2 linked regions of the Salipiger abyssi genome follow. Each later gene encodes a partner of the first gene's protein in a complex. Links are inferred from orthologs where the notes say so. Each region holds a gene or a part of one and is shown in the gene's direction. Other genes may lie near its edges.

Evidence for each region.
Region 2: the proteins of trxB (region 1) and trxA are in contact, whole or in part, in a crystal structure (PDB 1F6M), measured with the Escherichia coli proteins. The link is inferred for Salipiger abyssi from one-to-one orthologs.

What each region holds. Positions count from the first base shown.
Region 1 is NZ_CP015093.1:816,049-831,083, reverse strand. Bases 1-2,762 are described here. They hold trxB (thioredoxin-disulfide reductase), read left to right. Parts: upstream 1-760; coding sequence 761-1,765; downstream 1,766-2,762. Other genes in these bases: Ga0080574_RS07575 (bifunctional sulfate adenylyltransferase/adenylylsulfate kinase), read left to right, coding at 1,971-2,762; Ga0080574_RS07585 (Lrp/AsnC family transcriptional regulator), read right to left, coding at 69-569; Ga0080574_RS07590 (Hint domain-containing protein), read left to right, coding at 1-59. In the rest of the region: more of Ga0080574_RS07575, read left to right, coding at 2,763-4,049; Ga0080574_RS07570 (FepA family TonB-dependent siderophore receptor), read left to right, coding at 4,383-6,680; Ga0080574_RS07565 (TRAP transporter small permease), read left to right, coding at 6,751-7,335; Ga0080574_RS07560 (TRAP transporter large permease), read left to right, coding at 7,329-8,600; Ga0080574_RS07555 (TRAP transporter substrate-binding protein), read left to right, coding at 8,613-9,563; Ga0080574_RS07550 (alpha/beta hydrolase), read left to right, coding at 9,563-10,486; Ga0080574_RS07545 (beta-propeller fold lactonase family protein), read left to right, coding at 10,671-12,053; Ga0080574_RS07540 ((2,3-dihydroxybenzoyl)adenylate synthase), read left to right, coding at 12,123-13,754; Ga0080574_RS07535 (phosphopantetheine-binding protein), read left to right, coding at 13,751-14,005.
Region 2 is NZ_CP015093.1:1,587,988-1,603,227, forward strand. The notes cover bases 11,393-14,359. They hold trxA (thioredoxin), read left to right. Parts: upstream 11,393-12,699; coding sequence 12,700-13,020; downstream 13,021-14,359. Other genes in these bases: addA (double-strand break repair helicase AddA), read left to right, coding at 11,393-12,631; gcvP (aminomethyl-transferring glycine dehydrogenase), read right to left, coding at 13,136-14,359. Also shown: Ga0080574_RS11240 (ActR/PrrA/RegA family redox response regulator transcription factor), read right to left, coding at 1-376; Ga0080574_RS11245 (SCO family protein), read right to left, coding at 468-1,091; sensor histidine kinase RegB, read left to right, coding at 1,178-2,572; Ga0080574_RS11255 (PAS-domain containing protein), read left to right, coding at 2,784-4,166; tRNA (adenosine(37)-N6)-threonylcarbamoyltransferase complex ATPase subunit type 1 TsaE, read left to right, coding at 4,222-4,695; Ga0080574_RS11265 (aminoglycoside phosphotransferase family protein), read left to right, coding at 4,692-5,669; Ga0080574_RS11270 (nucleotidyltransferase family protein), read left to right, coding at 5,654-6,334; double-strand break repair protein AddB, read left to right, coding at 6,327-9,257; more of addA, read left to right, coding at 9,254-11,392; more of gcvP, read right to left, coding at 14,360-15,240. UniProt on the Escherichia coli protein: Participates in various redox reactions through the reversible oxidation of its active center dithiol to a disulfide and catalyzes dithiol-disulfide exchange reactions.

The sequences.
Region 1 (15,035 bases):
GCGAGCTCACCATGACCCGCACCTCCCGTGAGGTGATCGAGAGCCTGACGGCGGTGTGATCCGGCCGCTCAGGCGGAGCGGCTGAGCCGCTCCTCGAGCACGTCGAAAGGCACGCCCGGCTCGTCCTTGGCGCCACGGATCACCAGCGATGTCTTGACGCTGCCGACGTTCTCGGCTGTCAGCAGCTCTCCGGTCAGGAAGCTCTGGAAGGTCGAGAGATCCGGGGCGACGCATTTCAGGATGAAATCCACCTCGCCGTTCAGCATGTGACACTCGCGCACCAGCGGCCAGGCGCGGCAGCGCTCCTCGAAGGCGCGCAGGTCGCTCTCGGCCTGGCTTTGCAGCCCGACCATGGCAAACACCTGCACCTCGAATCCCAGCTCGCGCGGGTCGACATCGGCGTGATAGCCACGGATGAAGCCCTGCTCCTCCAGGGTGCGCACACGGCGCAGGCAGGGCGGGGCAGAGATGCCCACGCGTTTGGCAAGTTCGACATTGGTCATGCGACCGTCGGCTTGCAGCTCGGCCAGAATCTTTCTGTCGATCGGATCGAGCCGGTTCCCAGGCATAGTCGTTCCTCATGTGAATTCGCGATTGTTATACCACCCCCAGCGCGCTGCGCAATAATGTTTCATATTCGCGAAACATTGTTAATCAATGGGTGTTTTGTCGCGCCAGTTTACGCCCGGGGTTTGCGCCGCCCCGCCGGGTGTCTATATGCAGGGCGGAACGCGAATGTCACAGCTTGCGAGGCGCCACCATGTCCGACACCCGCCACACCAAGGTTCTCATCATCGGGTCCGGCCCGGCCGGTTACACCGCCGGGGTCTATGCCTCCCGCGCGATGCTGGAGCCGATTCTGGTGCAGGGCCTGGAGCCCGGCGGCCAGCTGACCACCACCACCGAGGTGGAGAACTGGCCCGGCCAGACCGAGATTCAAGGCCCCGAACTGATGGTCACCATGGAGGCGCATGCACGCGCCATGGGGGCCGAGATCATCGGCGACATCATCAGCAAGCTGGAGCTCGACAAGCGCCCCTTCGTCGCGCATGGCGACAGCGGCACCACCTATACCGCCGACGCGGTGATCCTCGCCACCGGCGCGCGGGCGAAATGGCTGGGGCTGCCTTCGGAAGACGCCTACAAGGGCTTTGGCGTCTCGGCCTGCGCCACCTGTGACGGGTTCTTCTATCGGGGTCAGGAGATCGTGGTGATCGGCGGCGGCAACACCGCCGTGGAAGAGGCGCTGTTCCTGACCAATTTCGCCTCGAAGGTGACGCTGATCCACCGCCGCGACGAGCTGCGCGCGGAAAAGATCCTTCAGGATCGCCTGCTCAAGCACGAAAAGATCGTGCCGCTCTGGCATCATCAGCTTGAGGAGGTCGTGGGTGAGGATAACCCGAAGGGCGTGACCGCTGTGCGGGCCAAGGATGTGCGCACCGGCGAGATCACCGAGATCCCGTGCAAGGGTGTCTTTGTCGCCATCGGCCACGCGCCGGCGAACGAGCTGGTCAAGGATGTGCTGGAAACCCATATGGGCGGCTATGTGGTGACACAGCCCGACAGCACTGCGACGTCGATTCCGGGCGTGTTCGCCGCCGGCGATCTGACCGATCACAAATACCGCCAGGCGGTGACCTCTGCCGGCATGGGCTGCATGGCCGCGCTCGAGGCCGAGCGCTGGCTGGCCGAGCAGGGCATTGACGAGGGCAAGGATGTCTCCGAGCCGCTGGGCTATGGTGCCGAAACGCCGGTGGCCGGGTAACGCAGGCCTGGGTGCTGTTGATCGAAAGGGGCGCGCCTGGGGTGCGCCCCTTTTTTTGTGAGCTGACGGTGCCGGATCTAAGGGCAGAGCGTCGTTGCAAAACCGCCACGTCGGCGGGAATCGGCCCGAGCGGGCGGTTTGGGCTTTCGCGCTTGCAGCATTCGTGCGATGTGTTCAGCTGTGAACACACTTTGAGTCGCTTGCTATGTCAACGCCTGGTGCGAAACCGATCACGGATGAGGAAGGGCCGCTCTTCCAGCTTCTGCGACAGCTCGATCTGTCGCCGGATGCCTCGCAGCGGCAGATTTCCTCGGCGATCGGCGTATCTCTCGGGCGGCTCAATGCGCAACTTCGTGCCGCTGCCGAAGCCGGGTTCATCAAAATCAGCGAACGTGCCGGGCCGGATCGGCGCCAGCGCTTCGCTTATACGTTGACCTCGCGCGGAGCGGCGGAAAAGGCCCGTTTGACGGACCGGTTTCTCGCGAGGAAATTCCTGGAATACCAGGCGCTCCATGCAGAACTGACCGGCTCTGCCAGCAGCTACATTCCACCCACTGACAGGAACAGATTGATGCAAAACTACCTTGCTCCCATTCCGGAGCTGTTCGTTTCCTACGACAGCGCCCAGAAGCTGAAGGTCGAGGCGGGGGATCTCGTCTCGCATGACCTGACCCCGCGCCAGATCTGCGATCTCGAGCTGCTGATGAACGGCGGTTTCCACCCCCTCAAGGGCTTCCTGAGCGAGGAAGATTACGACGGCGTCGTCGAGAACATGCGCCTCGCCGACGGGTCGCTCTGGCCGATGCCGATCACGCTCGACGTGACCGAGGCCTTTGCCGAGAAGATCGAGATCGACCAGGATATCGCGCTGCGCGACCAGGAAGGCGTGATCCTCGCCACCATGACCGTCACCGACAAATGGGTGCCGAACAAGTCGCGCGAGGCCGAAAAGGTCTTTGGCGCCGATGACGATGCGCACCCGGCGGTCAACTACCTGCACAACACCGCCGGCAAGGTCTATCTGGGCGGCCCCGTCACCGGCATCCAGCAGCCGGTGCACTATGATTTCCGCGCCCGCCGCGACACGCCCAACGAGCTGCGCGCCACCTTCCGCAAGCTCGGCTGGCGCAAGGTCGTGGCCTTCCAGACCCGCAACCCGCTGCACCGTGCCCACCAGGAGCTGACCTTCCGCGCCGCGCGTGAAAGCCAGGCCAACCTGCTGATCCACCCGGTCGTCGGCATGACCAAGCCGGGCGATGTCGACCACTTCACCCGCGTGCGCTGCTATGAGGCGGTTCTCGACAAGTACCCGGCCTCGACCACCACCATGTCGCTGCTGCCACTCGCCATGCGCATGGCCGGCCCCCGTGAGGCGGTCTGGCACGGTCTGATCCGGAAGAACTACGGCGTGACCCATTTCATCGTCGGCCGCGACCATGCCGGCCCCGGCAAGAACTCGGCGGGCGAAGATTTCTACGGCCCCTACGACGCGCAGGAGCTGTTCAAGCAGCACCAGGAAGAAATGGGCATCGAAATGGTGCCGTTCAAACACATGGTCTATGTGGAAGAGCGCGCCCAGTACGAGCCCAATGACGAGATCACCGACAAGGACAAGGTCAACATCCTGAACATCTCGGGCACCGAGCTGCGCCGTCGTCTTCAGGAAGGTCTCGAGATTCCCGAGTGGTTCTCCTTCCCCGAGGTGGTGGCCGAGCTGCGCCGCACCAAGCCGCCGCGCTCGCAGCAGGGCTTCACCGTGTTCTTCACCGGCTTCTCGGGCTCGGGCAAATCGACCATCGCCAACGCTCTGATGACCAAGCTGATGGAGATGGGCGGGCGTCCGGTCACGCTGCTCGACGGCGATATCGTGCGGAAGAACCTCAGCTCCGAGCTGGGCTTCTCGAAAGAGCACCGCGACCTGAACATCCGCCGCATCGGCTATGTCGCGTCCGAGATCACCAAGAACGGCGGTATCGCGATCTGCGCGCCCATCGCGCCCTACGCGGCCACCCGCCGTGCCGTGCGTGAGGATATCGAGCAGTACGGTGCCTTCGTCGAGGTGCATGTCGCCACCACGATCGAGGAATGCGAACGCCGCGACCGCAAGGGGCTCTACAAGCTGGCGCGTGAGGGCAAGATCAAGGAATTCACCGGGATCTCCGACCCCTACGATGTGCCGGCCAACCCCGAGCTGCGCGTCGAGACCGAGAATGTCGATGTCGACAACTGCGCGCATCAGGTCATTCTGAAGCTGGAAAGCATGGGGCTGATCGCCGGCCACTGAGCTGCGACCGACCCGGAAACAAAGAGGCCATGCGCGCGCGTCGTGCATGGCCTTTTTCCTGTGTGCGGCGCCGGATCTGCGGGGGCCCGGCAGCGGGCCGGGGCGGGAGTGACACGGCCTCTGCGGGCAGGTTGCGCCCTGCTGGCTCATGGGGCGTTGGGGGCGCCTGCCAAGCCGGAGTGCACGCGAAAAATCCGTGTGTTGCGATTCAGGCACAAAATTCCCGACTATTTTAATATTCTATTGTACATCTCCTGCGTCATCGGGCAGACCGCATCTCAGCAAGCCTTCGCCAGCATCCAGAACAGACCCGGCTGACAGAAGGTTACTCTCATGGCGACAGTGAACGCGCGCTTGCCCCTGGGCACGGCGCTTTTCCTTTTTTCGATTTCTCAGGCTCCTGCCGCCCTGGCGCAGACCTTGTCGAGCCAGAGCGACGATTTTTACGATCTCGGCACCATCGTCCTGACGGCGGAAGAACAGATCAAGCAGGCGCTCGGCGTCTCCACGATCACCGAGGAGGACCTCGAGCGGCAGCCCGTGGTCAATGACGTGGCCGATATCATCCGCAGGATGCCCGGTGTGAACCTCACCGGCTCCTCGCCCTCCGGGCAGCGCGGCAACCAGCGCCAGGTCGACATTCGCGGCATGGGGCCGGAGAACGTGCTGATCCTGATCGACGGCAAGCCGGTGCTGTCGCGCACCTCGGTCAAGATGGGCCGGGGCGGCGAACGCGACACGCGCGGCGACACCAACTGGGTGCCCGCCGAGATGGTCCAGAGCATCGAAGTCATCCGCGGGCCGGCGGCGGCGCGCTACGGCTCGGGCGCCGCGGGCGGTGTCGTCAACATCATCACCAAGCAGCCCGAAGAGGATCTGTTGCAGCTCGGCGTGCATTACGATGTGCCCGAAAGCGGCAAGGAGGGCATGACCCAGCGCTACAACGTGCTGTGGGCGAAACGGCTGAGCGACGACGTGGCGCTGCGCTTTACCGGCAGCTACAACAAGAGCGAGGCCGACGACCCCGATCTCAACGCCGAGGTCGGCGATTGCGAGGTCGATCCCGATACCGGCACCGAGACCTGTTCCTACGACGCCGGCAACGAGGGTGTGGTCAACAAGGACGCGACGCTGCTGCTGAGCTGGGAGCCGAGCGACCGCAACAAGTTCGATTTCGAACTCGGCTGGTCGCGGCAGGGCAACCTGTTTGCCGGCGACACGCAGCTGGGTGGCCGGCTCAGCTCGGACGGAGACACGATCATCGACGATCTCGCCGATGACGGTGAAGAGACCAATGTGATGGAGCGCGGCACCTTCGCCTTTACCCATACCGGCACCTATGGCTGGGGCGAGACGAAGAGCTATCTGCAATACGAGCACACCGAAAACACCCGCCTGAGCGAGGGCGCTGCCGGCGGCGGGGAAGGGGCGATCAACTCCACCTCGGATTGGGACACCGCCATTCTCGAAGCCATCGCCGCCAAGAGCGAGGCCTATATCGACCAGACCGTCTTTGGCCGGCCCTCGGCGCTGACACTCGGCGCGGAAGTGCGCTGGGAAAAGCTCGACCTGACCGATTACAGCGCCTTCGTCGATATCACCAATGCCGATGGCAGCATCGATTCCACCGATGCGGACGGCATCACCGAGCAGACGACCATCGGGCTCTATCTCGAGGACAATATCGAATGGACCGACCGGCTGACGCTGACGCCGGCGCTGCGGGTCGACTGGGCGGACACCTTCGGCACCAATGTTTCGGGCGGGCTCAACGCTTCCTATGAGCTGACCTCGGAATGGACGGTCAAGGGCGGCGTGGCCAAGGCGTTCAAGGCGCCGAACCTCTACCAGCTCTCCGACACCTATGTGTATACGACCCGGGGCCGGGGCTGCCCCTATCCCTACTATGTCGACGGGCCGTGCTATGTGCTTGGCAATGACGATCTCGATCCGGAAACTTCGGTCAATACCGAGATCGGCGTGGCCTATAACGGCGACAACGGCATCAACGCGACTCTGACCTGGTTCCACAACGATTACCGCGACAAGATCCAGGCCGGGACCGAACAGATCGGCACCACCACCCTGGCCGACGGCCGCACCGCGCGCCTGTTCCAGTGGCAGAACGTGCCGGAATCCGAGGTCGAGGGGCTGGAGGGCAGCTTCTCCATGCCGCTGGGCGAGCGGGTCTCGCTGTCGGTCAACGGCACCTACATGATCAATTCCAGCCAGAAGATCAAAATCAAGGGCGGCACCAACAGCAGCGGCGAGACCTCGGGCGACCGCAATATCGAGGTGCCGCTGTCGCTGGTGCCGGACTACACGATCAACGCGGCTCTGACCTGGAACGTCAACGACCGGCTGACCCTCATTCCGTCGCTGACCCACTATGGCGAGATCGAAGCGGCGGAATACAGTTCCTTCATGGGGACCGAGAACGGCGACACCGAAAGCCGCGATCCCTACACGCTGGTCAATCTCGGCATGACCTACGCCTTTGACAACGGGTTCAATTTCAAGGCCGGGGTCACCAACATCTTCGACGAGTCGATCAAGCGCTCGGGCGATGGGGCCAACACCTATAACGAGCCGGGGCGGGCCTATTATTTCGGTCTGACCAAGACCTTCTGAGCCCGGCTCTGTTCCTGAAAACCACGCCGCCCGGTTCCGCCGGGCGGTGTCTGTTTCCGAAAGCCGACCCATGACCGCCGCGCATCGCGCATCCGGCCCGAAGGCGGGCCAAAGCTCCGGCATCGCCCGCGCCCTGGCGCGGGCCGACCGCGTTCTGGCTCGTATCGAGATGGCCGCCGCGGCGGCGCTGGTCGCGGGGCTCTCGGGCGTGCTGGCGGCGGCGGCGCTGGCGCGGGCCATGGCGCGCCCGCTGATCTGGGCGGATGAGCTGGCGGTGCTGCTGATGGCGATGGCCTGTTTCCTCGGCGCCTCGGCGCTGCTCGCCCGCGACGGCCATGTGGCGGTCACCGCGCTCACCGACCGGCTGCCGCGCCGGGCGCGGGCCTGGGCGCTGCTGGCGCGCGAGGCGCTGCTCATGGCGGTGATCGTGGTCTTTGCGCTGCTGGTCTGGCGCTGGTTCGATCCGCTGGCGCCGCTGCGCCCGCCGCCGGAACCGGGCGCCTTCGTGCTGCCGAATTTCCTCTATCAGGAGCCGACGGCGACGCTGGGGCTGCGCAAGCTGTGGTTCTGGCTGGCGCTGCCGGTCTTCTGCCTCGGCGCGCTCTGCCATATGGCCGTGCGGCTGGGCCGGGCGCTGCGGGGGCTGGCATGCTGAGCCTCGCCGCCTTCGCGCTGCTGCTGCTGCTGGGCCTGCCCATTGCGGTGGCGATCCTCGGCGCGGCGATGCTCCAGATCGCGCTGTCGGGCAATGCCGCGCTGCTCACCGACGCGCCCGCGCAGGTCTTTGCCGGGGTCGAGAGCTACGGGCTCCTGGCGCTGCCGGTCTTTCTGCTGCTCGGCGAGCTGATGAGCGCCAGCGGCGCCGCCGAGCGGCTGATGCGCGTCGCGGCGCTCTGCGTCGGGCCGGTGCGCGGCGGGCTCGGCCATGTGACGCTGGTGGCCAACGCGCTTCTGGCGGCGATCCTCGGCTCCTCGGTGGCGCAGATCACGCTGATGTCGCGGCTGGCGGTGCCGGCGATGACCCGCGCCGGCTACCCGCCCGAGGCCGCCGCCGCTACGGTCGCGGCGGGCGGGCTGCTGGCGCCGGTGCTGCCGCCCTCGATGCTGCTCATCGTCTTCGGGGTGATCGCGCAGATGCCGGTGGGCCGGCTCTTTGTCGCGGGACTCTTGCCCGGCGCACTGCTGCTGGCGGCACTGATCGCCGTCACCGCCTGGATCGCCCGGCGCGAGGGGCTGGCGGCGGAGCCGCGCCGCCCTGGCGTCGCGCCCGGCACGCTGCTGGGCGCGCTGCCGGCCATGGCGATCCCGGCGGTGATGATCGGCGCCATCGTCAGCGGGCTCGCCACCGCCGTCGAGGCGGGGATCTTCGGCGTGCTGGCGGTGCTGGTGGTGGGCGGCGCGGTCTATCGTGCGCTCGGCCTTGCGGATCTGCGCGACGCCCTGTTGCGCGCCGCCTCGGGCAGCGCCATGGTGCTGTTTCTGATCGCCGTCGCGGCGCTCTGGGGCTGGATCGCGGCGTGGGAGAACCTGCCGGCGCGCGCCGCCGATGCGCTCACCGCGCTCACCGCCGATCCGCTGCTCTTCCTGCTGCTGCTCAACCTCGGCCTGCTGCTGCTCGGCATGGTGATCGACCCGATGCCGGCGCTGATCCTGGTGGTGCCGGTGTTTCTGCCCGTGGCGGTGGAGAGCTATGGCATCGATCCGCTGCAATTCGGCCTGGTGGTCTGCGTGAACCTGACGCTGGGCCTGCTCACCCCGCCGGTGGGCACCGGGCTGTTCACCGCGGCCAAGCTCAACGGCATCGCGCCGGAACGGCTGGTGCTGCGGCTGGCGCCCTATCTGGCCGCTGCAGCGCTGGTGCTGGCCGCCCTGAGCCTGTTCCCGGTCCTGACGACCGGCCTTGTCCGCAGCCTGTTCTGAGATGGAGACGACATGAAACACCTTATCGCCTGTGTATTCGCCCTGACCGCCACGCATGCCGGGGCCGAGCAGTATCGGCTCGGCCTGATCACGCCGCCGCCGCATCAGTGGACCAGGACCGCCGAGATCATCGCCGCCGAGATCGCCGAGCGCACCGATGGCGCGGTCGAGATCCTTGTGATGCCCTCGGGCCAGCTCGGCAGCGAGGCGCGGATGCTGCAACAGCTACAATCGGGGTCGCTGGATTTCGGCATGTTCACCGTTGGCGAGTTCTCCAACCGCGATGCCGATTACGGCGTTTTCCTCGCGCCCTTCATCGCCCGCGATGTGGAGCAGGCCCGGGCGCTCCTGCGCGGCGAGGTGGCGGGGCAGCTGCTCGACGGGTTCGGGCATTTCGGGCTCAAGGGGCTGGCCTGGGGCATGGCCGGCATGCGCGAAATCGTGCTGGCCGAGCCTGCTGAGACGCTTGCCGATCTGGCCGGGCAGAAGATCCGCACCGTGCCGCTGGCGCCCGAGCTGGATTTCTGGCGCCAGATCGGCGCCGCGCCGACGCCCATGCCACTACCCGAGCTCTATAACGCCTTCGCCAACGGCCAGGTCGACGGCATGCAGATCGACTTCGAGGGCACCTGGAATTCCGGCTATTACGAACATGCCGGGCAGGTGATCGTCTCGGATCACATGATGTTCCCCATGGCCGCCGTCGCTTCGGGCCGCCGCTGGCAGGGCATGAGCGCCGAGCACCGCGCCGTGGTCGAGGAGGTCTTTGCCGAACAGATCGATGCCATGGTCGCGCGCTACGGCGAGATCGACGCGCGCTATCTGGGCGAGCTGGAGGCCGCCGGTGTGCCGATCACCCGCGTGGATGCGGACTGGTTCGAACCTGCGGTCTCGGACTGGTATGCGGCCTGGCGCGAAAAGACGCCGCTGCTTGAGGCGCTCGAAGCCGAGGCGCGGCGATGATGGGGCGACGGAACTTTCTCGCGGGGCTCGCGGCCATCGGCACCGGCGGCCCGACACTGGCGCAGCCGATGCAGGCGGTGGCCGAGCCCACGGTTCTGGAAACCGGCTCGGCGCATTACCACACCGCCGAGCTGCGTCTGCCGCACCCTGTGCCCGGACTCGCCGACCACCGCATCCGCATCGCCTGGCCGCGCGGGCCGGTGCCCGAGGGCGGGTTTCCGGCGCTGCACATGCTCGACGGGCGCGCGGTTGCGGCGCTGCTCGACGAGCCGCTGCTGGCCCGGCTGGCGGCGCGGGGCGGTCCGGCCATCGTGGCGCATGGCCATGCCCGCGCGACCCGCTTTGCCACGCTGGAACGCGCGCAGGACTACACCCCGCCCGATGCCGAAGGCCGGCCGGTCGCCGATCCGCGCGGCCGTGCGGGCGGCGGCGCGCTTGATTATCTGGCGTTGCTGACCGGCGAGATCCTGCCGCGCGTCGAGACCCGGGCGCCGCTCGACCCGGCGCGCCGGCTGCTCTGGGGGCATTCCTATGGCGGGCTCTTCGTCTTGCAGGCGGCGCTGGCCGCTGGCGGCGCCTTTGCCCGTTTCGTCGCCGCCAGCCCGGCACTCTGGTGGGATGACGCGCGCTTTTATGCCCGTGTGCTCGCCAGCGTCGAGCGGGGGCTCAGCCCTATGCCGGTGCTCGACCTGCATTCCGGCAGCGCCGAACGCGCCCGCGCCAGCCGGCCCTCCAATCCCGACGCGCAGGATCTGCTGCGCATGCGCGACGCGCTGCCCGAGGGTGCGCTCGATCGGCTGTCTGAGGCGCTGCGCGGGCATGGCGTTGCTGGCGAGACGCTGGTCTTCGACGGGCTCAGCCATGGCGAGAGCTTTGCAAGCTCTGCCCGCACGACCCTTCTGGAGACCGCGCTAGAGTTGTGAGCCCGCGGAGCGATTTGTGTTCTTGACGAATTTACTCGGATACAATATCGACACCCGTGCGCCCGTACGGCACCGCTGCACGGGCGCGGAAATATCGAAGCCAAGGACCGGCTTATCTGGGTCCGCAGCCAATCCGACATCCAACCGCCGGGCGCCTCGCGCCCGCCAGACAGGAGAGGCTGACGTGTCCCTGCCATCCGTCCTTCGCAGCGGTGTCTGCGCCGCCGCAACCGCCGTTGCGCTCATCGCAACCCCCGCGCTTTCCGATCCCTTCGCAGATCTCGCACGCGGTTTTGACGCGCAATTGCGCGCCGCTGGGGCCGAGCGTGCCCCCATCGCCGCCGGCGGCGTGGCGCTGATCACCGGTCGCGGCTTCACCCCCGGCCAGAGCGTGACCTTCCGCCAGGGCGGCACCGCATTGAATGACGGCGCGGCGGTAGAGGCCGACGACAAGGGCGAAATCAGCGCCGAGATCGCCATTCCCGAAGGCACCGCACCGGGGATCTACCCAGTGGTGGCCGAGGTTTCCGGCCCGGACTACGCCACCACCTTCGAGATCAAGGTCTCGCCGGTGCTTGCGCCGTCGGGCGATTTTGCCACCGAGTCGCAGCCGCTGGAGCCGGGGCTCTACCAGGTCGCGGCGACCGACGAGGCGGTCTATGTGACCTCCGCCGTGGGCCGTCCGCCGGTGAAGCAGAGCGCGCTGATGAAGCTCGATCCCGAGACGCTTGAGATCGTCGCGCAGACAGCGCCCGGCGCCGCGCCGGCGCGGGCAGACGGCAGCGATGGCGGGGTCTTTGCGGTCTATGGCATCGGTGTCGCCGAGGAGGCGGGGCAGGTCTGGGTGACCAACACGCGGCAGGACACCGTGGCGGTCTACGATGCCGACGACCTGTCGCTGATCAAGCAGTTCCCTTCGGGCACCGTAAGCCATTCGCGCGATGCCGTCGCCCATGACGGCAAGGTCTATGTCACCGCGACCTTCGAGCCCTTCGTGCATGTCTTCGATACCGAAACGCTGGAAGAGACCGGCACCATCGAGCTGCGCTCTTCGCGCCGCCGGGCCGAGTTCGGCACCGCCAGCCTGCAACTGGATGAGGAGAGCGGCACGCTCTACGTGGTCAGTCTCGGTACCAACGAGGTGGCGGCGATCGACCTCGCCTCGGGCGAACAGACCGGCGTCTGGCCGGTGGACCTGTCGCGCGGCACCATCGGCGTTGGCCACGATGCCGAAACCGGCCGGATCTTTACCGCCGGGCAGGGCAGCGACAATGTGATGATCCTCGACGACGAGACCGGCGAGGTGCTGCACGAGGTGATGGTGGGCGCCAACCCGCTGAACATCGTCTTCGATCCCGAGGCCGATCTTGCCTATGTGACCCTGCGCGGCTCCGGCACGCTGGTGGCGGTGACCCCCGATGGCGAGATCGCCGGCAATATCGAGATCGGCTCCTTCCCGAACCATCTGGCACTCGACGGCAAGGGCGGTGTCCTCGTCGTGAACAAGAGCAAGGGCGCCGACGACCCGACCGGCGACCATATCACCCGCGTCACGCCCGAGGGCTGACGCAAGGCACGGGGATAGGCAGGCGATTGATTTCCCTCATCGCAACGTCCCGGGCAGGAGCGATACAGAATGAAACCTGTCGAGCAGGTCTGGCCGCCGGACGTCGCGGCCGAATACAGGGCCAAAGGCTACTGGCGCGGGGAAACCTTCCCCGCGCTTCTGCGCGACCGCGCGGCGCGCCATCCCGAGAGGCTGGCCGTGTCGGGCGGTGGCGCGACGTGGTCCTATGCGGATCTGGCGCGCCGCGCCGAGCGTTTCGCGGCGGGGCTGCTGGCGCGCGGGCTGGTGCCGGGCGACCGGGTGCTGGTGCAGATGAGCAATGTGCCGGAATATCTCTCCGCCGTGTTCGGCATCTTTCGCGCCGGCATGCTGCCGGTCTTTGCGCTGCCGGCGCATCGCCGGATCGAGCTCGACCACCTGCTGCGCAAGAGCGAGGCGGTGGCGATCCTGACCGAGCGCCGCATCGCCGGCTACGATCACGCCGCGCTGGCCTCGGCGCTGGCAGGCGAGATCGCCGGGCTGCGCCATGTGCTGATCTGCGAGCCGGGACAGGGTGGCGAGGGGCTGGCCGGGCTCGAGGCCGCGCCGGAAGAGCGCGAGCTGCCCGGCGATCCCGATCCGCAGGCGGTGGCCTTCCTCCAGATCTCCGGCGGCAGCACCGGCCTGTCGAAGCTCATTCCGCGCACCCATGACGATTATATTTACTCGGTGCGCGAAAGCGCCCGGATCAGCGGTCTTGACGGCGGCTCGGTCTATCTCGCGGTGCTGCCGATCTCGCATAACTTCACCATGAGCTCGCCCGGCGTTCTGGGCGCGCTCTATGCCGGTGGGCGGGTGGCGCTCTGCCCCGATCCGCGCCCCGAGACCGGCTTTCGCCGCATCGCCGAGGAGGGCGTGACGATCACCGCGCTGGTGCCGCCTCTGGCGCTGAAATGGCTCGATGCCGCCGAGCGCCTGCGCCCGGATCTGCCGACGCTGGAGGTGCTCCAGGTCGGCGGTGCGAAATTCCTGCCCGAGACCGCGCGGCGCGTGCGCCCGGTGCTGGGCTGCACGCTGCAACAGGTCTTTGGCATGGCCGAGGGGCTGGTAAACTACACCCGGCTCGACGACGAGGAAGAGATCATCGTCACCACTCAGGGTCGGCCGATCTCGCCCGATGACGAGGTGCTGATCCTTGACGACGACGGCACCCCGGTCGCCCCCGGCGAACCCGGCCATCTGCTGACACGCGGCCCCTACACGATCCGCGCCTATCACGACGAGCCCGGCGCCAATGCCCGCAGCTTCACCGAAGACGGGTTCTATCGCACCGGCGACATCGTGCGCCGGCTGCCCTCGGGCCATCTCGAGGTGCGCGGGCGGGCGACCGACCATATCAACCGCGCCGGAGAGAAGATCTCCGCCGAGGAGGTCGAGGACCATCTGCTGGCGCATCCGCAGGTGCTGGACGCGGTGGTGGTCTCGGTGCCCGACCCGCATCTGGGCGAAAAGAGCTGCGCCTTCATCCTGCCGCGCGACGGCACGGCCCCCGCGCCGGCAGAGCTGCGCCGCTTTATCCGGGGCCGCGACATCGCCGCGTTCAAGGTGCCCGACGAGATCCGCCTGGTGACCAGCTTCGGCACCACGGCGGTGGGCAAGATCAGCCGCCGCGCCCTGCGCGCGGCGCTCAGGAAAGACCATATGGAGGAGGGGGCCGCATGACCCTGCATCGCCCGATGACCCCGCTGACCAAGGACGACATGCGCGCCGATATCGCGCAGGTTCTGGATGTCGCGCCCGAGAGCATCGCCGATGGCGACAGCCTGCTCGATCACGGGCTGGATTCGCTGCGCGCCATGGATCTGGTGACCCGCTGGGAAGCGCGGGTGCCGCATCTCGACTATATCGACTTCTTCGAGGTCGAGACGCTGGACGAGTGGTGGGCCGTGGTGGAACGGACAAGGCGGGCGTGAGCGGCGAGAGCTGGCCTCTCACCGAGGCGCAGGAGGGTATCTGGTACGCCCAGGCCCAGGCGCCGGGCCGTGCCACCTTCAACACCGGGCAGGTGCTGTGGATCGACGGCGCGCTCGACCTGCCGGCGCTGGAACGCGCGGTGGCGCATCTCTGCGAAGAGGCGGAAAGCCTGCGCCTGCGTTTCGGCCTGCGCGCGGGCCAGCCGGTGCAATGGCTGGGGGAGGCGCCCGCGCTGCGCCGCCGCGACCTCTCGGGCGCGTCCCGGTCCGAGGCAGAGGCGGCGATCCGCGAGGATGCCTTTACCCGCATGGATCTGGCCGCCGGGCCGGTGGCGGATCTCACCCTCTGGCGGCTGGACGACACCCGGCACGCGCTCAGCCAGCGCATTCACCACCTCGCCGCCGATGGCTATGCCAATACGCTGATCACCCGCCGCATCGCCGCGCTTTACGCGCATTACGCCGAAGGCGCCCCGGCGCCGCGCCCGCTGGCGCCCTGGCAGGCGGCGCGCGATGCCGATGCGGCCTATCGCGCCGCGCCGGGCCGGGCCGGGGATCGCGACTGGTGGCATGCGCAGCTCGACGGGCTGGGCACGGTGGGCAGCCTCGCGCCCGGGCGCGCCGCCGCGTCCGAGCGGTTTCTGAGGGCCGAGCACCCCTCCGATCCCGGGCTGCCGGCGGCACTGCGGGCGTTGGCCGAGCGCGCCGGCATCTCCTGGGCCGATGCGCTCACCGCGCTGACCGCCGCCTATTGCGCCCGGCTGACCGAGGGCGAAAGCGTGCCCGGTATCCCGCTGATGAACCGCATGGGCGGCGGCGTCGGCTCGGTGCCCTCGACCCAGGTCAATGTGCTGCCCTTCCGGCATCCGGTCGACGAGGCCGCGCCGCTGGCGGAGTGGCTGGCAGGCGCCGCCGCGACCCTCGGCGAGATGCGCCGGCACGGGCGCTACCGGGGCGAGCATCTGCGTCGGGAGCTGGGGCTCGTCGGCGGTGCAAGGCGGCTGCACGGGCCGCTGATCAACGTGCTGCC
Region 2 (15,240 bases), 770 kb from region 1 along the record:
CGTCGCCGCGCGACAGCAGCGCGTTGGTGATGTCGGTGGCGTCGGCGGGTTTCGACAGGTAATCGGTGGCGCCGATCTTGACCGCGGCCACCGCCGTGGCGATGGCGCCATAGCCGGTCAGCACGACGATGCGGGAATCCGGCCGCCGCTCGCGCAGCACCTCGACCACGTCGAGCCCGTTGCCGTCCTCGAGCCGCAGGTCGACCACCGCATAGGCCGGCGGGCGTGCCGTGGCGATGGCGCTACCCCCGGCCACGGAGCCGGCGGTCTCGACCTCGAAACCGCGCTTTTCCATGGCCTTGGCGAGACGCCGCAGAAACGGCTCGTCATCGTCGACAAGAAGCAGCGAGCGGTCGTCTCCCAGATCTTCGATCATCCGTTCCGACACGACTGTCCCCCCAACTGCTGTTCGACGCTTGGATTTCGGTAATATCCTGCGGCGCGCTAGGGGTCAAATGCGCATGCGATTACATGCGATCAATGAAACAGGCGGCGCGTTCGGCGAGGTCTTCGGGCGGCAGCTCGCGGCGGAAATACTCGACAAAGCCGTATTCGGGCAGCACCAGATAGGTGAAGGTCGAGTGATCGACGAGATAGAATTCGTCATCCGACGGCTGCTTCTTGTAATAGGTCCGGTAGGCCTGGCTCGCCGCCTTGACCTGCTCGGGCGAGCCGGTCAGGCCGATCATCCGCTCGTGGATATTATGGGCGAAATCGCCCACCGCCTCCGGCGTGTCACGCTCCGGATCGATGGAGATGAAGACCGGCGTCACGCTCTTGCCCTGCGCGTCGAGAATATCGACGGCATCGGCGTTGCGCACGGTATCGAGCGGGCAGACATCCGGGCAGAAGGTATAGCCGAAATAAAGCAGCGTCGGCTCGGTGATCACATCCTTGTCGGTCACCGTCTCGCCGGCGGAATTGACCAGCTCGAACGGGCCGCCGATCTGATCGGAGCCGCCGGCGATCACCGCCGTGCGGCAGGGCGCGAAGGGATCGCTCGCCTGATCGCCGGGGCGTGTATAGAACCAGATGCCCCCGATAAGAGCGGCAAGCACGAGGGCGGAGACGGCGGCGATGGTCCAGCGCATGCGGCGTTTTTCCCGGAGCTGATTGCGAAAGCGGTGACGGAGACCTAACAATTGGGCCGGCAGGATCAAGTGACGAAAGCGCGCAGATGAGCCAGACCGACCTGGGATTGCTGGACGAGGACCAGCGCAGCAACTTCATCCGCCTGCGCACCATGATCCTGCTGCGCTGGGTCGCCATCGGCGGCCAGATCATCGCGATCTCGGTGGCGCAGCAGCTCTATGATCTGCGGCTGGAGCTGGGGCTGTGCTATCTCGCCGTGGGCGTGTCGATCATCGGCAACCTCGTGGCGATGTTCATCTTCCCCGAGAACAAGCGCCTGACCGAGAACGAAAACCTGCTCATGGTCATGTTCGACCTGTTGCAGCTCTGCTTTCTGCTGTTCCTCACCGGCGGGCTGAACAATCCGTTCACGCTGCTGGTTCTGGGGCCGGTCACCGTTTCGGCGGCGGCGCTGTCGCTGCGCTCGACCATCCTGCTCAACGTCACCGCCTTTGTGCTGATCACGGTCATGGTGTTCTTTCACCTGCCGCTGCGCACGCTCGACGGCATCACCCTGCAACTGCCGCAGGTCTTCGTCTTTGGCCAGTGGACGGCGATCACCATCGCGCTTGTCTTCATCTCGGTCTATGCGCGCCGCATCACCCGCGAGATGAACGCCATGTCCGACGCGCTCACCGCGACGCAGATGGCACTGTCGCGGGCGCAGAAGCTCAACGATCTCGGCGGCGTGGTGGCGGCGGCGGCGCATGAGCTGGGCACGCCGCTGGCGACGATCAAGCTCACCTCCGCCGAGCTGATCGAGGATCTCGACGACCACCCGGAGCTTCAGGAAGACGCGCGGCTGATCCGCGATCAGGCCGACCGTTGCCGCGATATCCTGCGCGGTATGGGACGCGCCGGAAAGGACGATCTGCATCTGCGCCAGGCGCCGCTGACCGAGGTGATCCGCGAGGCCGCAGAACCGCATGAGAACCGCGGCAAGGAAATCCATGTGGAGGCCGGGCCGGGCCCGGAGGGCGCGCCGCTGCCGCCGCAGATCCTGCGCCGGCCCGAGATCATCCACGGGCTGCGCAACCTGATCCAGAACGCGGTGGATTTCGCCCGCAGCCAGGTCTGGGTCGAGGCGATCTGGGATGCCGGCAGCATCACCGTGCGCATCATCGACGACGGCCAGGGCTTTCCGCCGCATCTCATCGGGCGGCTCGGCGATCCGCTGATGCGCCGCCGCCGCAGCGAGAGCGACCGCCGCACACGCCCGGAATACGAGGGCATGGGGCTGGGGCTGTTCATCGCCAAGACGCTGCTGGAGCGCAGCGGCGCCGAGCTGAGCTTTGCCAATGGGGCCGACCCCTTTATCGGATCTGAAAAGGGCGCGCCCCGCGGCGCCATCGTCGAGGTCGTCTGGCCCAGCAGCAGGATCATCGCGCCCCGCCATGCGCCCGGCACGCCGCTCGGCGAAAACCGTCCGATCGAGATCTGATCCCGTCCGCACAGAGACCTTAACGAGAAATTAACCTTCTCCGTTCAATCATGACGGACGGGGAGAGGTAAACGGAACGGGTTATTTTGTGGATTTTTTAATTGCACTGGCAACCGGGATTGGGGCCGGAGGGGCGGCTTTCATCGGAGGGATGCTGATCGGGCGGGCGCCAAACGCCGCGTCACAAGCGAAACCTCCAGACACACCGCATATGGAACGTACAGAGATACTCGTCTCGGATGGCATGCTGACCGATGCGACCTTGCAGGCCCGGCACCTGCTGGAATGCGGCCCGGCGGAACAGCTCACATGGTCCGAAATCGCCACCGCGCTGCGCCCCTTCTTCGGCCCGCTTCCCGAGGTCCAGCCAACCGAGGCGGCGGTACTGCCGGCCATAGGCGACCCCGAAACGCTACTGACACTCACGCCTGACGGAAACAGGCTGCGCCTGACCTTTATCGGCCCGCCGGCGGGTGTCGGCGAATGCCTGCGCCTGCGTGCCGATCTGCGCGAGCTGTCGCAACTCCGCCATGTGATGGCCCGCACACCCACCCCGATCTGGCAAACCGATTCCACGCGGCAGGTGGTCTGGGGCAACGCCAGTTTCGACGATCTCTGCGCGCGGGCGGAGCTGCCCGACCGCAGCACGCAACCGCTCGATATCCTTCCCGACGACAGCGAGGACATCCATGTCAGCCGCGCCAGCGCAGGTAAGCCCGGCGACGGCAGCCAGTCCTGGTACGAGGTACAATCCTATCGCGTTCCAGAGGGGCGGCTGCATTTCGCGCAGAATATCGACGCGGTGATCCATGCCGAGGCGGCGCAGCGCAATTTCCTGCAAACCCTCACCCGTATCTTCGCGCATCTGCCCATCGCGCTTGCCGTTTTCGACAAGGATCTGCGACTGGTCCTGTTCAACCCGGCGCTGCTCGACCTGACGACGCTGCCGGCGGAATTCCTCAGCGGCCGGCCCAACCTGCTCAGCTTCTTCGATATGCTGCGCGAAAAGCAGATGATGCCCGAGCCCAAGAATTACCGCAGCTGGCGCGACAAGCTGAGCGAGGTCATCGCCGCCGCCAGCAGCGACCTTTATGTCGAAACCTGGAGTCTGCCCTCGGGGCTCACCTACAAGATCACCGGGCGCCCGCATCCCGATGGCGGCGTGGCCTTCCTGTTCGAGGATATCAGCGCCGAGATCTCGCTCACCCGCCGCTTCCGGCAGGAGATCGAGGTCACACAGGCGGTGCTCGACTGTCTCGACGACGCGGTGGCGGTGTTCTCGCAGCTCGGCGTCCTGTCCTTTTGCAACGACCCCTATCGCCAGCTCTGGGACAACGACCCCGACAGCAGCATCGCCGAAATCGGCATCGCCGAGGCCACCCGCGACTGGCAGGCGCGCTGCCGGCCCAGCCCGATCTGGGCGGAGCTGCGCGATTTCACCCTGACCCTGGGCGACCGCGCCGGCTGGGATGCCGAGCTGCAAACGCTCGACGGCCAGCGCCTGCTCTGCCGGGCCGAGCCGCTCAGCGGCGGGGCGACGCTGATCCGGTTCAGCCCCTGCCTCTGCCCGGCGAAAATCCCCGCCGAGGTGTAGGGCGCCGACGCCTGATCCCGCTTGCGCCGCAGCGCGCGCAGGGTATTTTCGCGCCATGACATCACCCCGCGCCGCGCTGACCCTCGCCTCACCCGAAGCGACCTGCTCCCTCGCCACCCGGCTTGCCGACAGGCTGCGACCGGGCGACGTGCTGTTGCTCTCCGGCGGTATCGGCGCCGGCAAGACACATTTCGCCCGCTGCCTGATCCAGGCGCTTCAGGACGCGCCCGAGGATGTGCCCTCGCCCACCTTCACGCTGGTTCAGGTCTACGAGACACGCGCCGGGGAGCTCTGGCATGCGGATCTCTACCGGCTCTCCGATCCCGACCAATGCGCCGAGCTCGGTCTCACCGACGCGTTCGAGACCGCGATCTGCCTGATCGAATGGCCCGACCGGCTGGAGGATCTCGCCCCGCAAGGCGCGCTGTCGCTGGGCTTCGCCATGGACGAGGGTGAGGATGTCAGGCAGCTTGCGCTCGACTGGACCGATCCGCGCTGGGACGAAGTGCTCGCGGGGCTGACCGCATGAGCGCCACCTTTCTCTCAGAGGCCGGCTGGGCAGAGGCCGTGGCTAAACCGCTGGCGGGCGACGCCTCGGCGCGGCGTTACAGCCGCCTGACGCGCGGCGGCGAAACGGCGATCCTCATGGAAGACCCCGAGGGCGACACCGCGCTCTTTGCCCGGCTCGCGCGGCATCTATTGTCTCTGGGGCTCAGCGCGCCGCGCATCCTCGCCGAAGCGCCGAGCCTGCTGCTGATCGAGGATCTGGGCGACGGGCTGGTTGCCCGGCTCGCAACTGATCCGGAGACCGAAAAGCGGCTCTATCTCGCCGCAACTGACGCATTGATCGCCCTGCACCGGCACCCCGCGCCGCCCGATTTGCCGCGCGCCGATCCCGCGCGCCTTGCCGCGATGACTGACCTTGCCTTTGACTGTTATGCGGAAGGTGCCGGCCAGCCCGCCCCTTCCGGCACAAAAGAGGCCTGCGCCGCCGCGTTCGAGGCCGCGCTGGCCACCCACGCGCCCGAGACCGATGTGATGATCCTGCGCGACTACCACGCCGAGAATATCCTCTGGCTGCCCGACCGCGAGGGCGCCGCCCGCGCCGGTCTGCTGGATTTCCAGGATGCGCTTCAGGGGCATCGTGCCTACGATCTCGTCTCCCTGATCGAGGATGCCCGCCGCGATGTGGCCCCTGCCACCGCGGAGGCGGCAATTCGTCACTATCTCACCGCAACCGGCCTTCCCGAACAGCCCTTCCGCGCCGCGCTGGCGGTGCTGGGCGCGCAGCGTAACCTGCGTATCCTCGGTGTCTTCGCCCGGCTTGCGGCAACGCGCGGCAAGCCGCATTACATCGACCTTATCCCCCGGGTCTGGGGGCACCTGCAAACCGACCTGCGCCACCCGGCGCTGGCCAACATCGCAGCATTGCTGCGCGACGCGCTGCCCGCCCCGACCCCGGACATCCTGCAAAGGCTGAAATCCACATGCCCGACGCCCTGATGCTCTTTGCCGCCGGGTTCGGCACCCGCATGGGCGCGCTGACCGCCGACCGCCCGAAGCCGCTGATCGAGGTGGCGGGCAAGCCGCTCATCGACCACGCGCTGGATCTGGCCGAAGGCTATGGCAAGCTGCGCCGGGTGGTCAACGCGCATTACCGCGCCGACCAGCTCGAAGCGCATCTCGCCGGGCGCGACATCGTCGTCGTGCGTGAAGAGCCGGAGATTCTCGACACCGGCGGCGGTCTGCGCGCCGCCCTGCCGTTGCTGGGGCAGGATCCGCTCTTTACGCTCAACACCGATGCGGTCTGGTCCGGCCCCAACCCGCTGCGCCTGCTGGGCAAGGCCTGGGATCCCGCGCGCATGGACGCGCTGCTGCTCTGCGTGCCCATGGCGCGCGCCGTGGGCCGCAAGACCGCCGGCGATTTCAGCATGGACGGCGCCGGCCGGCTGCTGCGCCAGGGCGATCTCGTTTATACCGGCGCGCAGATCCTCACGACCGGCGGGCTGGCCAATATCCCCGATCGCGTGTTTTCGCTGAACCGCCTCTGGAACGTCATGCACGAAGAGGGCCGGCTTTTTGGCCTGCCCTATCCCGGCTACTGGTGCGATGTCGGCCATCCCGAGGGCATCCGGCTCGCCGAAGAGATGCTGGGCGCCGATGTTTGAGCGCTCTGCCACCCCGCGCGTCTTCGCGCTCGCCCCCGGTGTCGATTTCCCGGCGGCGCTGGTCGCCGGCCTGCGCGCCCGCATGGAAGGGCAGCCGCCCGAGGCCATGGCGCGGGCCGAGCTGATCGTGAACACCACCCGCATGGCGCGGCGCATCCGGCAGATCTTTGACCAGGGGCCGGCCACGCTGCTGCCGCGCATCCGGCTCTTGGGCAATGTCGCCGACCCGATCGCGCTGGCGCATCTGCCGGCGCCGGTCTCGCCGCTGCGGCGGCGGCTGGAGCTGACCGGGCTGGTGTCGAAACTGCTCGACGCGCAGCCCGATCTCGCGCCGCGCAGCACGCTGTTCGACCTCGCCGACAGCCTCGCCACGCTGATGGACGAGATGCAGGACGAGGGCGTCTCGCCCGACGATATCGCGGCGCTGGATGTGAGCGATGAATCCGGCCACTGGCAGCGGGCGCTCAGCTTTTTCAACATCGTGCAGCGTTATTTCGAGGACGGGGACGAGGCGCCGGACACCGTCGCCTTTCGCCGTTTTGCGCTGGAACAGAGACTGAAAGACTGGGAAACGCAGCCGCCGCAGCACCCGGTGATCCTGGCCGGCTCCACCGGCTCGCGCGGGATGACCAACCGGCTGATGCAGGCGGTGGCACGGCTGCCGCAGGGCGCACTGGTGCTGCCCGGCTTCGATTTCGACACGCCCGAGGCGGTCTGGGACGGGCTCACCGATGCGCTCTCGGGCGAGGATCACCCGCAGTTCCGTTTTGCCCGGCTGATGCGCGAGCTGGATCTGCGCCCGGGCGACATTGCCCACTGGACCGAACAGGCAGCGCCCAGCCCCGGGCGCAACCGGCTGATCTCGCTGGCGCTGCGGCCCGCGCCGGTCACCGATCAATGGCGGGACGAGGGGCCGGGCCTGCCCGATCTGACCGAGGCCACCACCGAGCTGACGCTGGTCGAGGCACCCACCCAGCGCGACGAGGCCACCGCCATCGCGCTGCGCCTGCGTCAGGCTGCCGAGGACGGCGTGACCGCCGCGCTGATCACCCCCGACCGGATGCTGACCCGGCAGGTGACGGCGGCGCTCGACCGCTGGGGCATCCTGCCCGACGACAGCGCCGGCACGCCGCTACAACTGACCCCGCCGGGCCGGTTCCTGCGCCATGTTTCGACCCTGTTCCAGCAGGATCTGACCGCCGAGACGCTGCTCACCCTGCTCAAGCATCCGCTCACCCATAGCGGCCACGCGCGCGGCGAGCACCTCCGCGCCACCCGCGAGCTGGAGCTGCATATCCGCCGCAAATCCTGGCCCTATCCGCAGCCCGAGCAGCTGCGCGCCTGGGGCGTGGCGGCGAAACAGGAGGCCTGGGCGGAATGGGTTGCCGCCTGTTTCTGCCATCCACCGCAACACGGCACCCGCCCACTTGCCGACTGGATCGAAGACCATCTGTCCCGCGCCGAGAGCATCGCCGCCGGGCCGCAGGGTACGGATTCCGAGCTCTGGAAAGAGGCCGCCGGGCGCAAGACCCGCGCGGTGATCGAAGATCTGCGCGACGAGGCCGGGTACGGCACCGATCTGGACGCGCGCGACTATGCCGACCTCTTTGGCGCGGTGCTTTCGGGACACGAGCTGCGCGACCGTGATGCGCCGCATCCGCGCATCCTGATCTGGGGCACGCTGGAGGCGCGGGTGATGGGCGCCGATCTGCTGATCCTCGGCGGGCTGAACGAAGGCAGCTGGCCCGAGCTGCCCGGCGCCGACCCCTGGCTGAACCGGCGGATGCGGCACCGCGCGGGCCTTTTGGTGCCGGAACGGCGCATCGGGCTGGCCGCGCATGACTTTCAGCAGGCGGTGGCCGCGCCGCAGGTCTGGCTGACCCGCGCGCTGAAATCCGACGATGCGGAAACCGTGCCCTCGCGCTGGCTGAACCGGCTGATGAACCTGATGAACGGGCTGCCCGACCGGGACGGGCCGCAGGCGCTGAAGGACATGCGCGCGCGCGGCGGCCATTGGCTGGCGCTGGCCCGCGCGCTGGAAAAGCCCGTGCCCTGTGCCCCGGCGCCGCGCCCTTCGCCGGCCCCACCGCTGGCGGCGCGGCCGCGCACGCTCTCGGTCACCGAGATCAAGCATCTGATCCGTGACCCCTTCCACATCTATGCCAAGCGGGTGCTGCGGCTCACGCCGCTCAATCCTCTGCAACGTGCCCCAGACGCGCTGCTGCGTGGCACGCTGATCCACCGCGTGCTGGAGGAGTTCGTCAAGGAAAGCGTCTCTGATCCGGTGCAACTCAGTGTCGAGGCGCTGCTGCGCAAGACCGACGCCATCATCTGCGATCCGCAGATCGTGCCCTATCCGACAACGCGCCATCTCTGGCGCGCGCGGCTGGCCAAGATCGCGCTCTGGTTCACCGAGACCGAGCGCGCGAGACAGGCGGTGGCCACGCCCGCGCATTACGAGATCATGGGTCATGGCGAGATTCCGCAGCTCGGTTTTACCCTGCGCGGCAAGGCCGACCGGATCGACATCGACGCGCGCGGCGGTGCGCATCTTTACGATTACAAGACCGGCGCCGCCCCCAGCCCCAAGGAGCAGCGCTATTTCGACAAGCAGCTGCTGCTCGAAGCCGCCATGGTCGAGCGCGGTGCCTTCCGCGAGCTTCAGCCGCGCCACACCGAACGCGCGGTGTTCGTCTCGGTCGCGGCCAGTCCCAAGGAGGTGCCGGCGCCGCTCGACGAAATGCCAGCCGCGCAGGTCTGGGCCGAGTTCGAGACGCTCATGACCCGCTGGGCGGAACCGGAGCGCGGCTATACCGCCCGCGCCGCGCTGCTCAAGGAAAAGGATGTGTCCGAATACGATCACCTCGCCCGCTTCGGCGAATGGGACGTGATCGACGAGGCGCAGCGCGAGGTGCTGGAATGAAGCGCGACGAGGCCACCGAAGCGCAGGTACGCGCCGCGCGCCCCGACTGTTCGACCTGGCTCTCGGCCAATGCCGGCTCGGGCAAGACCCGGGTGCTGACCGACCGGGTGGCGCGGCTGCTGCTCGACGGGGTGCTGCCGGAACACATCCTGTGCCTGACCTACACCAAGGCCGCCGCGACCGAGATGCAGAACCGGCTGTTCCGCCGGCTCGGCGCCTGGGCGATGCTGGAGGACGAGGCGCTGCGCGACGAGCTGCGCCAGCTCGGGCTCGACGGGCCGCTGCCGCCCGACCGGCTGGCTGGCGCCCGAACGCTCTTTGCCCGCGCCATCGAGACGCCGGGCGGGCTGCGCATCCAGACCATTCACTCCTTCTGCGCCTCTCTGCTGCGGCGCTTTCCGCTGGAGGCCGGCGTCTCGCCGCAGTTCCACGAGATGGAGGACCGCGCCGCGCAGATCCTGCGTGCCGATGTGCTCGACCGGCTGTCCGAGGGCGCCCACGGTCATCTGGTCGCCGATCTGGCCGGCTGGCTGAGCGACGAGCCGGAGAAGCTTCTGGCCGAAATCTGCGGAAACAGAGACGCATTTCTGCCCGCCCGCTCACGCGAGGCGCTGTTTGCGCTCTACGATCTCGCCCCCGACGACAGCCGCGAGGCGCTGCTGGCGCGGGTGTTCCTCGGCGGCGAAATGGCGCTGCTGGAGGCGATGGTGCCGGCGCTCTCCGGATCGGGCGCCAACGACCAGAAAGCCGCCGCGCAGTTGGCGCGTATCACCGCGCCCGATCTCGACGCGCTGGAGATCCTCGAGTCGGTACTGCTGACCGGCAAGGGCGCCAAGGAGCCGTTCACTGCCAAGCTCGGAAAATTCCCCACCAAGGGGCTGCAAAACGGCGCGCTGGCGCCGCATATGGGCGCGCTCGAAGACCTCATGCGCCGGGTGGAATCCGCCCGCGAGACCCGGCTCGCGCTGGCCGCCGCCGAGCGCGAGCTGGCGCTGCACCGCTTCGCGCAGGCGTTTCTGCCCGCCTATGAGGCCGAGAAACAGCGGCGCGGCTGGCTCGATTTCGACGATCTGGTGACCCGCGCGCGCGATCTGCTGTCCGATGACCGGGTGGCGGAATGGGTGCTTTACCGGCTCGATGGCGGCATCGACCACATTCTGGTGGACGAGGCGCAGGACACCAGCCCGGTGCAATGGCAGGTGATCGAGCGGCTGGCGCATGAGTTCACCAGCGGCGAGGGCGCGCGCGCCGATGTGCGGCGCACGATCTTTGTGGTGGGCGACAAGAAACAGTCGATCTACAGCTTTCAGGGCGCCGATCCACGCGAATTCGACCGCATGTGCGACGAGTTCGCCGAGCGGCTGAAACGCACCGACGCGCCGCTGAGCCGGATGATGCTGGAATACAGCTTTCGCTCGGCCGAGCCGATCCTGCGGCTGGTCGACAACACCTTTGACGGGCGCGAGGCGGCGGGGTTTTCGCAGGACCAGAAACACCGCGCCTTCAAATCCGAGATGCCCGGACGGGTGGATCTCTGGCCGCATGTTGAGCCCGGCAAGGAGGAGGAAGACGAGACCGACTGGTTCGAGCCGGTCGACCGGGTGGGCGAGCGTCATCACGCGGTGATCCTCGCCAACCGCGTCGCGGGGTTCATCGAAAAGACCCTCGGCACGCCGCTGCCCGAAGAGATCGGCTTCAGCGGCCAGTACCGCACCCGTCCCGCCCATGCCGGCGATTTCCTGATCCTGGTGCGCGGGCGCGGCACGCTCTTTACCGAGATCATCCGCGCCTGCAAGCAGCGCGCCCTGCCCATCGCCGGCGCCGACCGGCTCAAGGTGATGTCCGAGCTGGCGGTGAAGGATATCGGTGCGCTGCTGAGCTTTCTCGCCACGCCCGAGGACGACCTGTCGCTCGCCACCGCGCTGCGCTCGCCGCTCTTCGGTCTGGGCGAGCAGGATCTGTTCACCCTGGCGCAGCCGCGCGACGGCTATCTCTGGGCCGCTTTGCGCGGAAACAGAGACGCATATCCTCAGGTGATGGCGGTGCTCGACGATCTGCGGAGCAAGGCGGATTTCCTGCGCCCCTTCGATCTGATCGAGCGCATCCTGACCCGGCACGAGGGCCGGCAGAAGCTGCTCGGACGGCTGGGAGAAGAGGCCGAGGACGGCATCAATGCGCTGATCGGGCAGGCGCTGGCCTATGAGCAGACCGAGGTGCCCTCGCTCACCGGGTTCCTGGAATGGATGCAGACCGACGATCTGGAGATCAAGCGCGCGCCCGACAGCGCCGGGGCACGGATCAGGGTGATGACGGTGCATGGCGCCAAGGGGCTGGAAGCGCCCATCGTCATCCTGCCGGACTGCGCCGAGCCCAATGCTCAGATCCGCGACAGCCTGCTCGATGGCGACACCGGCACCGTGTGGAAGGCCAGCGCCGAGGCGCAGCCACGGGTGCAGGCCGAGGCGCTGGAGCGGGCGAAAGACGCCAATCAGCGCGAACGCGACCGGCTGCTTTACGTGGCGCTGACCCGGGCGGAGAAATGGCTGGTGGTCGCCGCCGCCGGCAGGCTGGGGGCGCAGGGCAATGCCTGGTACGATCAGGTTCGGCTGGGCATGGAGCGCTCCGGCGCGGAGCCTGCCACCTTCGATTTCGGCGCCTGGGGCGCGGATGAGGGGCTGCGGCTGGGGCAGGCCGACTGGAGCGCGCTGCCGCACGAACCCGCGCCGGAGATCCTGCGGCAGGAGGCGGCCCTGCCGGATCTTTTCCGCCAGCCCGCGCCGCTGCCGGGCGCTCTGTTGGAATCCGTCTCGCCCTCGGCGCTCGGCGGCGCCAAGGCGCTGGCCGGGGAAGACGGCGAGGATGTCGAGGCCGCCATGCTGCGCGGCACCGTGCTGCACCTGCTGCTGGAACACCTCTCGGCCCTGCCCCCCGATGCCCGGCCCGCCGCCGTGCCGCATGTGCTGGCCATCGCCGAGGAGCTGCCCGAGGACACCGAAACGCTTGCGAGCGAAGCGCTGGCGGTGCTGGCCGCAGACACGCTGACGCCGTTCTTTGCCCCCGACAGCCTCGCCGAAGTGCCGCTCACCGCCGAGATCGCGCCGGTCGGGCGCATTCACGGCATCATCGACCGGCTGATCGTCACCCCGGACAAGGTGATCGCGGTGGATTTCAAATCCAACCGCACCGTGCCGGCCACCGCAGCGGACACGCCCGAGGGGCTGCTGCGCCAGATGGGCGCCTATGCGGCGGCGCTGGCCCAGCTCTATCCGGGGCGCGAGATCGAAACCGGGCTGATCTGGACGGCGACGCAGAACTATATGTCACTGCCACACGATCTTGTGTCTGCGGCACTGGCGCGCGCTACGACCGCTTGACGACTCCCCGGCCCCTACCTACCTTCGCCTCCCAAGATACTGGCTGCCAAACCCGCAAGGAGATTCCAATGGCCACCGTTCCCGTCACCGACGCGACTTTCGATGAGGAAGTGAAAGGCTCCGACATTCCCGTCGTGGTCGATTTCTGGGCCGAATGGTGCGGCCCCTGCAAGCAGATCGGCCCGGCGCTCGAAGAGCTGGCCGAACAGTATGAAGGCAAGATCAAGGTTGCCAAGGTCGATGTCGACAACAACCACGGCGTGGCGGCTGCGCTCGGCGTGCGCGGCATCCCGGCGCTGTTCATCTTCAAGGATGGCGAAGTGATCTCGAACCGCACCGGCGCCGCGCCCAAGGCCTCGCTGGAAAGCTGGATCAAAGAGTCGATCTGAGCCTCTCTCACCGCAAAAAGACAAAATGCGCCTCCATCCGGGGGCGCATTTCTTATGTGACGCGGGCAAAAGAAGGACGGGCAAGCCTGCCCGCCCCGGTATGTGCTGCGGCAGACTACTCCGCCGCGTCGGCGTAATCCGACATCGGCGGGCAGGTGCAGACCAGGTGCCGGTCGCCATAGACATTGTCCACCCGGTTGACCGGCGGCCAGTATTTGTCGACCCGGAAGGCGCCCGGCGGGAAACAGCCCTGCTCGCGCGAATAGGGCCTGTCCCAGTCGCGCACGAGGTCTTCCATCGTGTGGGGGGCGTGTTTCAGCGGGTTGTTCTCCGCATCGACCCTGCCCTCTTCGATGGCGCGGATCTCCTCGCGGATCGCCAGCATCGCGTCGCAGAAGCGGTCGAGCTCCGCCTTGGTCTCAGATTCCGTCGGCTCCACCATCAGCGTGCCCGCCACCGGCCAGCTCATGGTCGGCGCGTGAAAGCCGCAATCGACCAGCCGCTTGGCGATATCCTCCACCGTGACGCCCGCCGATTTCTCGAAGGGGCGCACATCGAGGATGCACTCATGCGCCACCCGCCCCTTGGGGCCGGTATAGAGGATCTCGTAGGCGCCGGAGAGCCGCGCCGCGATGTAATTGGCGTTGAGGATCGCCGCCCGCGTCGCCTGGGTCAGCCCCTCGCCGCCCATCATCAGGATATAGCCCCAGGAGATCGGCAGCAGCGAGGGCGAGCCGAAGGCCGCCGCCGAAACCGGCCCGGCCACGCCGCCGGTCAGCGGATCGGCGGGCAGATGCGGCACCAGATGCTCCTTGACGCCGATCGGACCCATGCCGGGGCCGCCGCCGCCATGCGGAATGCAGAAGGTCTTGTGCAGGTTGAGGTGGCTCACATCGCCGCCCAGATCGCCGGGCCGCGACAGGCCGACCATGGCGTTCATATTGGCGCCGTCGATATAGACCTGCCCGCCATGCTCATGGGTGATGGCGCAGACCTCCTTCACGGTCTCCTCGAACACGCCATGGGTCGAGGGGTAGGTGATCATGCAGGCCGCCAGCCTGTCGGAATGCTGCTCGGCCTTGGCGCGGAAATCGTCGAGGTCGATGGAGCCCTGATCGTCGCATTTCACCGCGACGACAGTCCAGCCCACCATATGCGCCGAGGCCGGGTTGGTGCCATGGGCATTGACCGGAATCAGGCAGACATCGCGCTGGCCTTCGCCCCGCGCCCGCTGCCAGGAGGCGATGGTCAGAAGACCCGCGTATTCCCCCTGCGCGCCGGAATTGGGCTGCATGGAAAACGCATCGTAGCCGGTGATCGCGCAGAGCTTCTCCGACAGATCGCCGATCATCTCGGCATAGCCGCGCGCCTGATCGGCGGGGGCATAGGGGTGCAGATTGGCGAATTCGCGCCAGCTCACCGGCATCATCTCGGCGGCGGCGTTGAGCTTCATCGTGCAGGAGCCGAGCGGGATCATCGCCCGGTCGAGCGCCAGATCGCGGTCGGCGAGACGGCGCATGTAGCGCATCATCTCGGTCTCGGCACGGTTCATCTGAAAGATCTCGTGGCCGAGATACCCGCTCTCGCGCAGCAGCGCGTCGGGCAGCCGGTATTCCGCGGCCCCGTCCTCGTCCTTGCGCACGAGACCAAAGGCGCGCCACACCGCTTCGATGGTGGCGGGCCGCGTGGCCTCGTCCAGCGTGATGCCCACCTTGGTCTTGCCGACCCGGCGCAGGTTCACGCCCTCCTTGACCGCGGCCTGCAATACGCCGCGCTGCAACAGCCCGACTTCCACGGTGATCGTGTCGAAAAACGCCTCCGGCTCGACGGCAAACCCCGCCTCCTCCAGCCCCTTGGCCAGCCGCGCGGTCTTGAGATGGATGCGCTGCGCAATGGCCTTGAGCCCCTCGGGGCCGTGGAACACCGCATAAAAGCCCGCCATCACCGCCAGCAGCGCCTGCGCGGTGCAGACGTTGGAGGTGGCTTTCTCGCGGCGGATATGCTGCTCGCGGGTTTGCAGCGCCAGCCGGTAGGCGCGGTTGCCGTGGCTGTCCACCGAGACACCGACGATGCGCCCGGGCATGGCGCGCTTATAGGCGTCCTTCGTCGCCATATAGGCCGCGTGCGGGCCGCCATAGCCCAGCGGCACGCCGAAACGCTGGGTCGAGCCCACGGCGATATCGGCGCCCATCGCGCCCGGCTCCTTCACCAGACACAGCG